Gemmata palustris: one gene and its partners. The protein of the gene in region 3 interacts with the protein of the main gene of each other region in a pairwise test. Links are inferred from orthologs where the notes say so. Each region holds a gene or a part of one and is shown on either strand. Other genes may lie near its edges.

The links.
Region 1: the proteins of J8F10_RS00150 (region 3) and acpP interact in binary tests that used the Escherichia coli proteins (3 or more experiments, as listed by UniProt). The link is inferred for Gemmata palustris from one-to-one orthologs.
Region 2: the proteins of J8F10_RS00150 (region 3) and secA interact in binary tests that used the Escherichia coli proteins (3 or more experiments, as listed by UniProt). The link is inferred for Gemmata palustris from one-to-one orthologs.

The regions. Positions count from the first base shown.
Region 1 is NZ_JAGKQQ010000001.1:8,059,900-8,063,046, forward strand. Bases 104-3,102 are described here. They hold acpP (acyl carrier protein), read right to left. Parts: upstream 1,727-3,102; coding sequence 1,481-1,726; downstream 104-1,480. Other genes in these bases: fabF (beta-ketoacyl-ACP synthase II), read right to left, coding at 192-1,484; fabD (ACP S-malonyltransferase), read right to left, coding at 2,057-2,965. In the rest of the region: molybdopterin-synthase adenylyltransferase MoeB, read right to left, coding at 1-22. UniProt on the Escherichia coli protein: Carrier of the growing fatty acid chain in fatty acid biosynthesis.
Region 2 is NZ_JAGKQQ010000001.1:6,161,678-6,166,280, reverse strand. The notes cover bases 3-4,457. They hold secA (preprotein translocase subunit SecA), read right to left. Parts: upstream 4,106-4,457; coding sequence 203-4,105; downstream 3-202. Other genes in these bases: J8F10_RS25590 (hypothetical protein), read right to left, coding at 4,333-4,457; J8F10_RS39260 (3-deoxy-D-manno-octulosonic acid transferase), read right to left, coding at 3-110. Also shown: more of J8F10_RS39260, read right to left, coding at 1-2; more of J8F10_RS25590, read right to left, coding at 4,458-4,590. UniProt on the Escherichia coli protein: Required for protein export, interacts with the SecYEG preprotein conducting channel.
Region 3 is NZ_JAGKQQ010000001.1:30,888-33,960, forward strand. Bases 39-2,963 are described here. They hold J8F10_RS00150 (acyl-CoA thioesterase), read right to left. Parts: upstream 1,750-2,963; coding sequence 1,327-1,749; downstream 39-1,326. Other genes in these bases: J8F10_RS00140 (hypothetical protein), read right to left, coding at 39-519; J8F10_RS00145 (MotA/TolQ/ExbB proton channel family protein), read right to left, coding at 516-1,055; J8F10_RS00155 (S26 family signal peptidase), read right to left, coding at 1,781-2,963. In the rest of the region: more of J8F10_RS00140, read right to left, coding at 7-38; more of J8F10_RS00155, read right to left, coding at 2,964-3,073.

The DNA of each region.
Region 1 (3,147 bases), 8.0 Mb from region 3 along the record:
TCAGAAGGTCGGGGAGCGGCATATGAACGTCTCCGAGAGCTGTAAATAAAAGCAGATTGGCCACAAAAAAGCACAAAGGGCACAAAAGAAAACCAAGACACAAGAGTGAATACAAATCACTTCTTCTGCTTTGGTTTTCTTTTGTGCCCTTTGTGCTTTTTTGTGGCCAATCGGTCTTCGCATCTCGCCCGCTAGATCGCGCCGAGCGCGATCGAGCAGTTGTGCCCGCCGAAGCCGAAGCTGTTGGACAGCACCTTGCGCACGCGGACCTCGCGGGCCGTGTTCGGGATGTAGTCCAGATCGCACCCGCCCTCGACGTCCTGGTTGTCCAGGTTGATCGTGGGGTGCAGTACGCCGTGCTTGATGCTCAGCGCGCACGCGACCGCTTCCACGCCGCCGCTCGCGCCGAGCAGGTGCCCGATCATGCTCTTGGTGCTGGACACCATGACCTTTTTCGCGTGCTCGCCGAACACGAGTTTCACGGCCTTGGTCTCGGCCACGTCGCCCAGGCCGGTGCTGGTCCCGTGCGCGTTAATGTAGTTAACGTCGCCCAGGTTCCAGCCCGCGTCCTTCACGGCTTCGCGCATCGCTTCCGCGGCGCCGATGCCGTCCTCGTGCGGGGCCGTGATGTGGAACGCATCGGCCGTGTTGCCCGACCCGCACACTTCCGCGTAGATCGGGGCGTTCCGGGCCTTGGCGCGCTCGTACTCCTCGAGAACCAGAATCCCAGCGCCCTCGCTCAGCACGAAGCCGTCGCGGTCCTTGTCCCAGGGCCGGCTCGCGGCTTTCGGGTCATCATTCCGCGTGGACAGCGCGCGACACGCAATAAACCCGCCCAATCCGAGCGGCGTCACCGCGGCCTCGCTCCCCCCACTGACCATCACGTCGGCGAGCCCGCTACGAATTGCGGCCACCGAGTCTGCGATCGCGTGCGCCGCGGACGAGCACGCGGTGGAAACGGTCGTGTTCGGCCCGCGGAGCCCGAACCGGATGGAGATGTTGCCGCTCGCGGAGTTGGCAATCATCTTCGCGATGAGGAACGGCCCGAGCCGGTCGGGGCCGCGCTCCATGAGCGTGCGGTGCCCGTCCTCCCACTCGGCCATACCGCCGATCCCGCTGCCGAGGATGCACCCGCAGCGGAACGGGTTCTCCTTCGCGAAATCGAGGCCGCTCTCGTTCACCGCTTCGGCGGCCGCGACGAGCGCGAACTGCGTGAAGCGGTCGAGTCGGCGGGCCGAGCGCGTGTCGATGGTGGGTTCGGGGCTGAAGCCCTTTACCTCGCCGGCGAACGTGACTTTGAACGGCACCTCGGCGCCGCTCACCAGTTTGTGCGCGGCCGTGCTGAAAAGGGTGATCGGCGCGATGCCGCTCTGCCCGGCGAGGAGGCCCCGCCAGTAGTCCGGCACGTTCAGCGCGAGCGGATTCACCGTGCCCAGGCCGGTGATTACCACCCTGCGGCGGGTCGCGGAAGAGGAAGAAGTCACTGTGGCTTGTTCTTGATAGCGGTGTCGATGTAGTCGGTGGCTTCGCCGACGGTCTTAATTTTTTCGGCCTGGTCGTCGGGGATCTGGATGTCGAACTCTTCTTCCAGCTCCATCACGAACTCGACGATGTCGAGCGAGTCCGCGCCGATCTCTTCGATGAACGTGGTGTTGCGGGTAATCTTTTCTTTGTCGTAGGCGAAGTGCTCGCTCACGATGTCGATGACACGTTGCTCAACGGACACGGTTCGACCCTCCGGGCGGTGGTGGCGCCACCGCAACCCCGCGGTCCGACCGGCTCCAACCGGTCCCCGCACACTGCGTCTGGTATTTTGTATGGCGCTCGCCCGGCTCGCGAAGGGTGAGTGGCCTTCCCCGGCGCCTGTGCAGCGACTTACGAACAAAACTCTACTGACGCGACCAGTAAAAGAAAAGCCCGCCCCGGTTGATGCGGAAGGTAAAAGGCAAAAGTTAAAAGGTAAAACAACACAAGAGGCGCCACAGGCACGGGCCCGTCTTCGTTTGCCTTTTGCCTTTTTCCTTTTAACTTTCCGCGACGTCCGCGGCGCCCGCACTCACGCGGTGACGTTTCGGATATCGGCCTTTCGCTGGACCCGCTTGAGCAGACCCGCGAGGACGCGCCCCGGCCCGATCTCGTAGAAGCGCTCCACGTTCTCGGCGAACAGGCCCCGGAGCGTGTCCTCCCACCGCACCGGCGAGAGCACCTGCCGCACCAGGAGCCCGCGAATTTCGGCCGGGTCCGCGTGCGGGCGGGCGTCCACGTTCGACCACACCGGCACCACCGGCGCGCCGAGCGCGACGCCCGCGAGCGCGGCGGCGAGTTTCTCGTCGGCGGGCTTCATCAAGTTCGTGTGGAACGCCCCCGCCACCGTGAGCCGCACGGTACGAATGCCGCCCTTCTGCACGCACAGTTGCTCGAACCGGTCGAGGGCCGCGAGCGCGCCGGACACCACCGTGTTTCCCGGGCAGAGCAAATTCGCGACCTCGAGCGTATCGGAACCCCGCGCTTCGATTACGAGGGCCTCGACCTCCGGCACTTCCATCCCGAGCACGCTCACCATCCCGGAGGGCGTCGCGACCGCGGCGTCCTGCATGGCCCGCCCGCGCGCCTGGACCAGTTTCACCCCGTCCTCGAACGACAGCGCGCCCGCGAACGCCAGCGCCGTGTACTCGCCGAGGCTCAGCCCGGCCGTGGCGACGACACCGGTGACCGCGTCCGGTTCGGTGGCCTTCAGTTGTTCGAGCGCCGCGAGGCTCGCGACGAAGATGGCCGGCTGGCTCACGTCCGTCGCGCTCAACCGCTCCGGCGGGCCGCTCACGCACACGTCGAGCAGGTCGTACCCCAGAATCGCGGACGCGCGCTGGAACAGATCGTTTGCGGCCGGGAGCGCTTGGCACAGCGCGCCCGCCATGCCGACCGTTTGCGCGCCCTGACCGGGGAACAGAAAGGCTGTCCGTGGCATGAAGAACCCTACAACGTTTCGCCGAACGGCTGTGAGCTAATCCCGTTTCGGTGTCCTTGCGACGAGCCGCGACCGCAAGGGAGCGGGAGGCGCTACCGCTCCCTTGCGGTCGCGGCTCGTTCAACCCGCTACGACGATCCCGAAACGGAACTAGTGGTCGTGTCCGCCCCCGAGGGGGTGGT
Region 2 (4,603 bases), 6.1 Mb from region 3 along the record:
AGGAACTTGGCAACGAGTTCACGGCGGTACCGGCCGGTGGCGAATGCGCGCCACACTAACCACGGTGAGAGGGTCGCGAGCGCGAGCAGGTAGACGAGATTGAGGAGCATTGGGAATCCGTTCCCGGCGAGGTGCAACAGCGGCCGGGGTGGAACCCGGCCGCTGTTTTCGAGCTTCACGTTGCGCAGCTAAAACTCGCGCCTTACTTCTTGCCGGCTTCCATCTTCATGTGGCAGTTCTTGTACTTCTTGCCGCTCCCGCACGGGCACGGATCGTTGCGCCCCACTTTCTTTCCTTCGTTGCGGATCGGCTCCACCTTCTTGCCCTCGCCGCCCGCGTTCGTTTGCTGCTCGCTCGAATCGATTTGCGCTTGGCGGGCCTGGGTCGCGGAGATCGCGGCCGCGTGGGTGGCTCGGGCGCCGGCCCACAGCGCGGCCTGCGCTTCTTCGTCGCCCATTTCTTCCATGCGGAACACCGACTCCGTCGCGCGGTCGCGGATGCCGGCCCACATCTTGTCGAACTCCTGCATCCCCTCGCGCTTGTACACGATCTTCGGGTCTTCTTGCGCGTACCCGGCCAGGCCGACGCCGCTGCGCAGGTTGTCCATCACCAGAAGGTGCGTCTTCCACGCGCTGTCGATCTGTTCCAGGACCAGTGTGCGCTCCACGGAGTGCATTTCCGGGCGGTACTTCTCGTCGTAGGCGTTCAGGATGCCGTGGCGCGCTTCGTCCGGCGTCTTGCCGACGATCCGTGCCGAGTCGAGCGTGAGCCCGAGTTCCCGCTGCGCCCACTCGACCAGTTCCTTCGCGTCCTCCTGTTCGGCCACCTTCGCCCCGGTGAAGATCGATTCGAGCTGCTTGTCGATCTCGCTGACGTCGCCCGCCGGCATTGCCTTCGGCGCGATCTCCGTGAGCTTCTCGCGAAGCTTCGAGCGCGGTTCCGTGCGGATCAGCTCCTCCGTCCAGCCCTCCTCGTCGAGCGCCTTGAACGCGACCGTGAAGAACCCCGCCGGGTCCGCGAGGGCTTCTGGGCCGTGCTTGCGCGCGGCCATCACCGTACCGAGGCGCTGGGCCGACCACCGGTACAGGCCGTCTCGGTCGTACCGCTGCTGCCCGGCGGCGGGCTTGTCCGACATAAAGTTCTGCATCGCGACGCGGACCGGGAACTCCACGTCCTTCTGGCGGTAGGTCGCCAGAACCTTGCGGTACAGGTACTCGGTCAGTTCGGCGCCGCCCCGCGTTTGGATCTCCTCGACGGCGACCTTCATACCGAACTTCTGCCGGCACCACTCGGCCAGGGCCTCCGCCCCGTAGGTCCGCGTGAGGAACCGTTCGCCGTCGGCGAGGTTCACGGCCTTCACCGCGGTCTCGGCCTTGTGAACGAGCACCTCCGCGAGTTTATCGGCTCCGATCTTTCGGAGGTCCTTTTCGGTGAGCTTCAGGTCGTACTTCGCGTTGATCGCCCGCGTCAGTTCGGACCACTTCCAGTCCTTTTCGTCCTCGTCGGAGTTGAGGTTCTCTTCCAACCGCTCCTGCATGAAGGTCGGCACGTTCGCGATGGCCTGTTCGAGCGCCTGGCGCGAAGCGTCCTCGTAGGAAGAGGTGCGGAAGTCGCTCGCCTCGAACTCCATACCGAGCCGATTGCTGGCGAACTCGGCGAAACTGGCCGCGCCGTAGTTGTCCGCGAGGAACCGCTCGTTCGCCGACTCGATCTGGAGCCGGATCATTTCCAGGATCATCAGGCGCGGGTTCTTGCCGTCCAGAACTTCCTGGCGCGCGCCGTAAACGCGCTTCCGCTGGAGGTCCATGACCTCGTCGTACTCGAGCAGGTTCTTGCGCTGGTCGAAGTGCATCTCCTCGCGCTTCTTCTGTGCCCCCTCGATGCGCCGGCTCACCATCCCGGACTCGATCGCCTCGCCCTCTTCCATGCCCAGGCGCGTGAGCACCTTGCCGACCCACTCGCCCCCGAAGTGGCGCATCAGTTCGTCCTGGAGCGACAGGTAGAACCGGCTCGAGCCCGGGTCGCCCTGGCGCCCGGCGCGCCCGCGCAACTGGTTGTCGATGCGCCGCGAGTCGTGGCGCTCGGTGCCGAGGATGTGCATGCCGCCCATCTCCGCGACCTTGCGGCCCTCTTCTTTCATTTTCTCCTTGGACTCGATCTCGTTGACCGTTGCGGTCCACACGTCGTTGGGCACCTCGAGCCGGGTCGGGTACAGCGGGCGGTTGTCGGAGTCCTTGAGCTGCTTGAGGCGCGCCCACGCCAGGGTTTCGGCGTTCCCGCCGAGGATGATGTCCGTTCCGCGGCCGGCCATGTTCGTGGAGATGGTCACCGCGCCGATGCGCCCGGCCTGCGCGACGATCTCGGCCTCGCGCCCCACGTTCTCCGGCTTCGCGTTGAGGAGCTCGTGCTTCACGCCCTGGCGCTTGAGCATGTGCGAGAGTTTCTCGCTGCGGTCCACGTCCTTGGTGCCGATCAGGATCGGGCGCCCGGTCTTACACAGCTCCACCACTTCCTTCACCACCGCGTCCCACTTCTCCTTGTCGGTGCGGTACACGAGGTCCTTGTGCTCGATCCGGCGCATCGGCTTGTTGGTCGGGACCGCGACCACGTCGAGCTTGTAGATCTTCCAGAACTCGGTTTCCTCGGTCTTCGCGGTCCCGGTCATCCCGGCGAGCTTCGCGTAGAGCTTGAAGAAGTTTTGCAGCGTGACCGTGGCCATCGTCTGCGTTTCTTGCTTGATCTGCACCCCCTCTTTCGGGTGCTTCGCTTCCACGGCCTGGTGCAGCCCGTCGGACCACTGGCGCCCGTACATCGCGCGGCCGGTGTGCTCGTCGATGATGACGATGCTGAGCTCGTTGTTCTCCCGCTGGTCGCGGTCGATCATGTAGTGGCGGTCGAGCTGATAGAGGTGGTGCGCCTTCAGCGCGTTGTCCATCAGGTGCGGCCACTCCATGTTGCCGGCGGTGTAGAAGCTCTCGACCCCGGCGAGCTCTTCCGCCTTGCGCACGCCCACGTCCGTCAGGTGGCAGGTGCGCTCCTTCTCCTTGATCTCGAAGTACACGCCCTTGGGGGGCGGGTTCTGGGGGTCGACCTTGGCGGGGTCGATCGGCGCGAGGATCGTGAGGTTGTCGCCCTCGGTCCCGCCGGCCTTGACCGTGCCCGCGGCGATCAGCTCCTTGCGCGCCTTGCGCTCGAGTTCCGCCAGCGCGCGGGCCACCTTGTCGGCCTCGGCGAACCGCTTGGCGTCGGAGAACGCCGGGCCGCTGATGATGAGGGGGGTGCGGGCCTCGTCGATGAGGATGTTGTCCACCTCGTCGATGATGGCGTAGTGGTGCGCCCGCTGGACCTGGCGGTAGTACGGGTGGTACTGCTCGTCGTCGTGGCGCGCGATCTTCATGTTGTCGCGCAGGTAGTCGAAGCCGAACTCGGACGCGGTGCCGTAGGTGATGTCGCACTCGTAGGCCCGGCGCCGGGCTTCCGGGTCCATGTCGGACTGGATGTACGCGGCCGAGACGCCCAGCGCGTTGTAAATGGGGAGCATCCACTCGCAGTCGCGTCGCGCCAGGTAGTCGTTCACGGTGACGACGTGGACGCCCTGGCCGTCGAGCGCGTTGAGGTGCGCGGCGAGCGTGGCGACGAGCGTCTTGCCCTCGCCCGTTTTCATTTCCGCGATGCTGCCGAGCCCGGTGTTGTACCCGTGGAGCACCGCGCCGCCGAGGATCTGCACGTCGTAGTGCCGCATGCTCTTGGTGCGGCGCGCGGCCTCGCGGCACGCCGCGAACGCTTCGGGGAGCAGGGCGTCGAGCGTCGCGCCCTGCTTCAGCCGCTCCCGGTACTCCGTGCTCAGTGCCTTCAACTCGTCGTCGGTTAGGCCCTGCATCTTCGGTTCGAGTTCGTTCACCCGCGCGAGTGCCGAGCCGGCGAGGACGGTGTGCGCCTCCGCGTTCCGGGGCCGGATGTAGCCGATGCTCTTGATCCGGCGCTCGTCGGTCGAACCGCCCAGCATCCGGGAGATGACGCGCACGCACCCCTCGACGAAGGCGTTGAACCGGTCGCCCAGGCGCTCGAAAATGGTCGGTTCGAGGCCCGCTTGCGCTGTCGCCATTGTCTGACTCCCTGCGTGAACGTCTACGCGCCGTGGCTCGCGGCGCTTCGTGCGCGCGGACCCCACCAGAGTCCCAATCTAAGGAGCGTGGAAAAGTGGGTCAATACGGACCGCTCGCGCGGTCGGTAGAACCGGCACAGTTGGCGCGGGCGGAACTAACCCTAACGGGACGAGAAAGCCGCCGGAAATCGCCGGCGGCAGTTTTCGTGGGCTTCGTGAAGTGACGATCAGAAAAGCGGGTCGGGGTAGTGAACTTCGACCAACGGGTGCCCGGGCTGTGTGGCGTCGAATTCCAACGTGACCAGCGTGCGAGCCGGTGCGGGGCCGATCACCTTCGTGTGACGGATCGGGCGCACGGTGGCCGGCGGTTCGAGATCGGCCTCGTAAGCCGTGTGGTACGTAACCTTTCCTCCCGTGATCGTCGCGGGGTGGATGTCGCTGGGTACGGGCGCGCCGACGAGCCCTTCGACTTCCGTGCGCGTCATTCCCGGCTTGAGC
Region 3 (3,073 bases):
GCGGGGCTACTGGAACTCGTGCGGGATGTCGCGGAACCAGTGGTGGATTAGGTCTTCCTGAGTCTTCGTCGGGAACCCCAGCGAGTTTTCCGGGTAGAGGATCAGGAAGTAGAGGTCCTTCACCCCGCCGGCCTTGCTCGCCAGCGTCTTCTGGTGAATCAGGAACCGCTGGGCGTCGGCCTCGGTGCGAATCTCTTGCCGGTCCGGGTCGAAGTAGTAGAGCGTGCCGTCTTTGCGATCGGTGTGGAGCACTCGCACCACGAGCCGGTCTGTTACGCGAGCTTGTGCGAGCTTTTCCGTCCGCGCGAGGCGATCGCGGGCCTCGGCGAGTTGGCGCTGCAGCTCCTGCACGTTGTCGGGCAGCGGTTCTTTCGGTGGGGCCGGTTTGGTGTCCGTCGCTTCGGGCGCGGACCCGCCGCTGACGAACGGCATCAGCAGGAAGATGCAGAACAGCAGAATGAGGACGTCGATGAGGGGAATGAAGAACCGGGTGACGGCCCGGCGCGGCGGGGTAATCACAGTTTGGCCCCCGGCGCGCCGGGCGGTTCGGGGGGCGGCGCGATGCCGGCCAGTGAGCGGATCAGGTCGCGCCCGATGGCGACCACCCACACGGGCAAAATGTTGATGAACGCCATGTACAGCCCGCCGCCGGTCGCGGTGATCGCGGGGGCGTACTTGCGGATGATGTCCTGCGGGGTCGGGTTGGCGCCCGGGGTGATCGAACTGAACGTCTGGAGGATCGCCGCGACCGTCCCGATGAGCCCCAGCAGCGGGAACCACTCCGCGGCCTGGCACAAGTGGCCGAGCCAGCGATCGGCCTTGAGGTCGAAGTCCGTTTCCAGCCAGCGCATCGCGCGCCACGCCAGGAAGACCTGCGCCACGAACAGCGTGAACCCGACGCCGACGATGATCCAGTCGATGGGGGACGTCTCGACGCGCGCGAGGTAGTCGCGCCGCGCGTCGGCGGGCACCGCGACGAAGACGAGCGCCGCGGCCAGTACCGGCACCGCGGCGAACACCGCGGGGAGCACCTGATGAATCCAGAACCGGCGCACGGAACCTCCCTGCGTTGGCGAACGGCCGGGGGCGGCCGGTCCGTGAGTGGTGGGCCGTTATTCGGGCGTCGGTTCCACCGACGGCCCGGCTCCGAGTCTCTTGTCGCGGGCCGCGCCCCTGGTAACGAGCCGCGACCGCAAGGGAGCGGGAGGCACAACTGGTTCTTCGCGGTCGCGATTCAATCTGGGAGCCGCAGTCCCCGCTCCCTCGCGGTCGCGGCTCGTTCAACACGTTATCGCAATCACGAAACCGGGTCGGCTTCCCCCCGGCCTATTTCGTTTCAGACAACCACTGCGGCATCTCGCGGAGCTTCCCGTCGCGCCCCACGCACGCGAGCGTCGTCGCGCCCTCGGTAATGAGCGCGCCGTCGCGGAACACCTCGTACTTGTGCTCCAGCCGGACGGCGGAGGTGCGCGTCACGGTGGTGCGGATCGTCAGCACGTCGTCGTAGTGCGCAGGGCTCTTGAACTTCACCTCGGCCTTCGCGACGACCAGGAAGTACCCCTGGTCCTCCAGTTCCTTATACGATGCGTGCCGCCCGCGGAGCAACTCCGTTCGGGCCTGCTCGAAGTACACCAGGTAGTTCGCGTGGTGGAGCAGGCCCATTCGGTCCGTCTCGGCGTACCGCACGCGGATCTGGATCTCGCCGGTTAGCATCGTGCTCCCTCCGCGCTGCGCGATCGGCGCAAACACGTCTTTCTCGCGACACCGATCTTGAACCGCGCTATTTGATGAACCCGACGCGGTTCTTCCCCGCCTTGAAGCGAACGGGCGGCCAGCCGAGCTTCCAGTCGAAGGCCACGGGGTAGAACACGAACACGGCCTTGCCGAGCATCAGCCGGTCCGGGACGACGCCCCACTCGCGGCTGTCGGAGCTGTGGGCGCTGTTGTCGCCCATGCAGAAGTAGTGCCCGGGCTGCACGTAGAAGATGTCCGCTTCGTTGAAGTCGGCCGGGAGGGACTGCGTCCCGGGGGGCGACCACGTGTAGTAAATGTCGCGGTGGAGCGCGATGTGGCGGATCGCGGTCACTTGGCCCCGCGCCCCGATGTTTGCCGGGGCGTCGATGTCGTTGGCGCGGACCCACCCCTCTTTGTGGGTGTCGTCGCGGTCGTACTCCGTGTCTTTCAGTTGGGTCGGTTCGTAGTCGGCCTCGGGGCCGAAGTCGATCCGCTTCCCGTCCACCCACACCCACAACCGGGCGTCCACGTTCGCGAACCGGACCTTGTAGGTACCCGTGCTCACCTTACACGGCTTGCTGCCCAACTCGCCCGCTCTCGGCCCGGACCGGGTGAGCACCACCTTCCCGCCGCCGAACGTCGCCCGGAACCGGTCCGCGCCCTTCGACAGCTCGAGGGCGACTTCGGCCCCGGCCTGGAGTTCGACCTCGCACTCCAGGCTCAGATCGCCGACCCACGACTGCTCGTGGGCGCCGCTCGAGCGCCCGATGTTGTACCCGAGGAAGTTGTCGACGTAAGTCGCTTTCTGCTCGGCCAGCACCTTCGGGTCGGTCGCGGGGGTGTCGTCGATCTTGTTGGCGGGGGCCGTCTTCCACAGCGCCGACAGGTGCTGGTACCGAATCCAGTCGAGCGCGTCCCCGGTATGGCCGAACGCCCGGGGCGAGCGCGGGTCGTCCGCGCGCCACTGGGCCGCGCCTTCGGGGGCGGCTTGCCACCGGGACTTCACCGGTCCGCCTAACTCGGTCGGTTGTTTGTCGTTGTCCCAGACGATGCGGAGGTCGGCGAGCATCTGCTCTTCGCCCTTGCGCACGATTTGGAACCCGCCCGGCACGGCGCCCGTGAACCCGGCGGCGCGGGACGCGGCGAACAGTGATGTCGCCTTCGTGCTGTTCCGGTAGCGGTACTCGGGCTTCCACAAATCGACCGGGTCGTCCGGTCGGGCGAACGCGGGGTCGTCGTCCGGGTACGTGAGCGAGGACGTCACGAACAGGTCGCCGCGGTGAACGGCGAGCGTCTCGCCGCCGAAGCCCATTGCCCGTTTGATGTAGTTCTGGGCCGT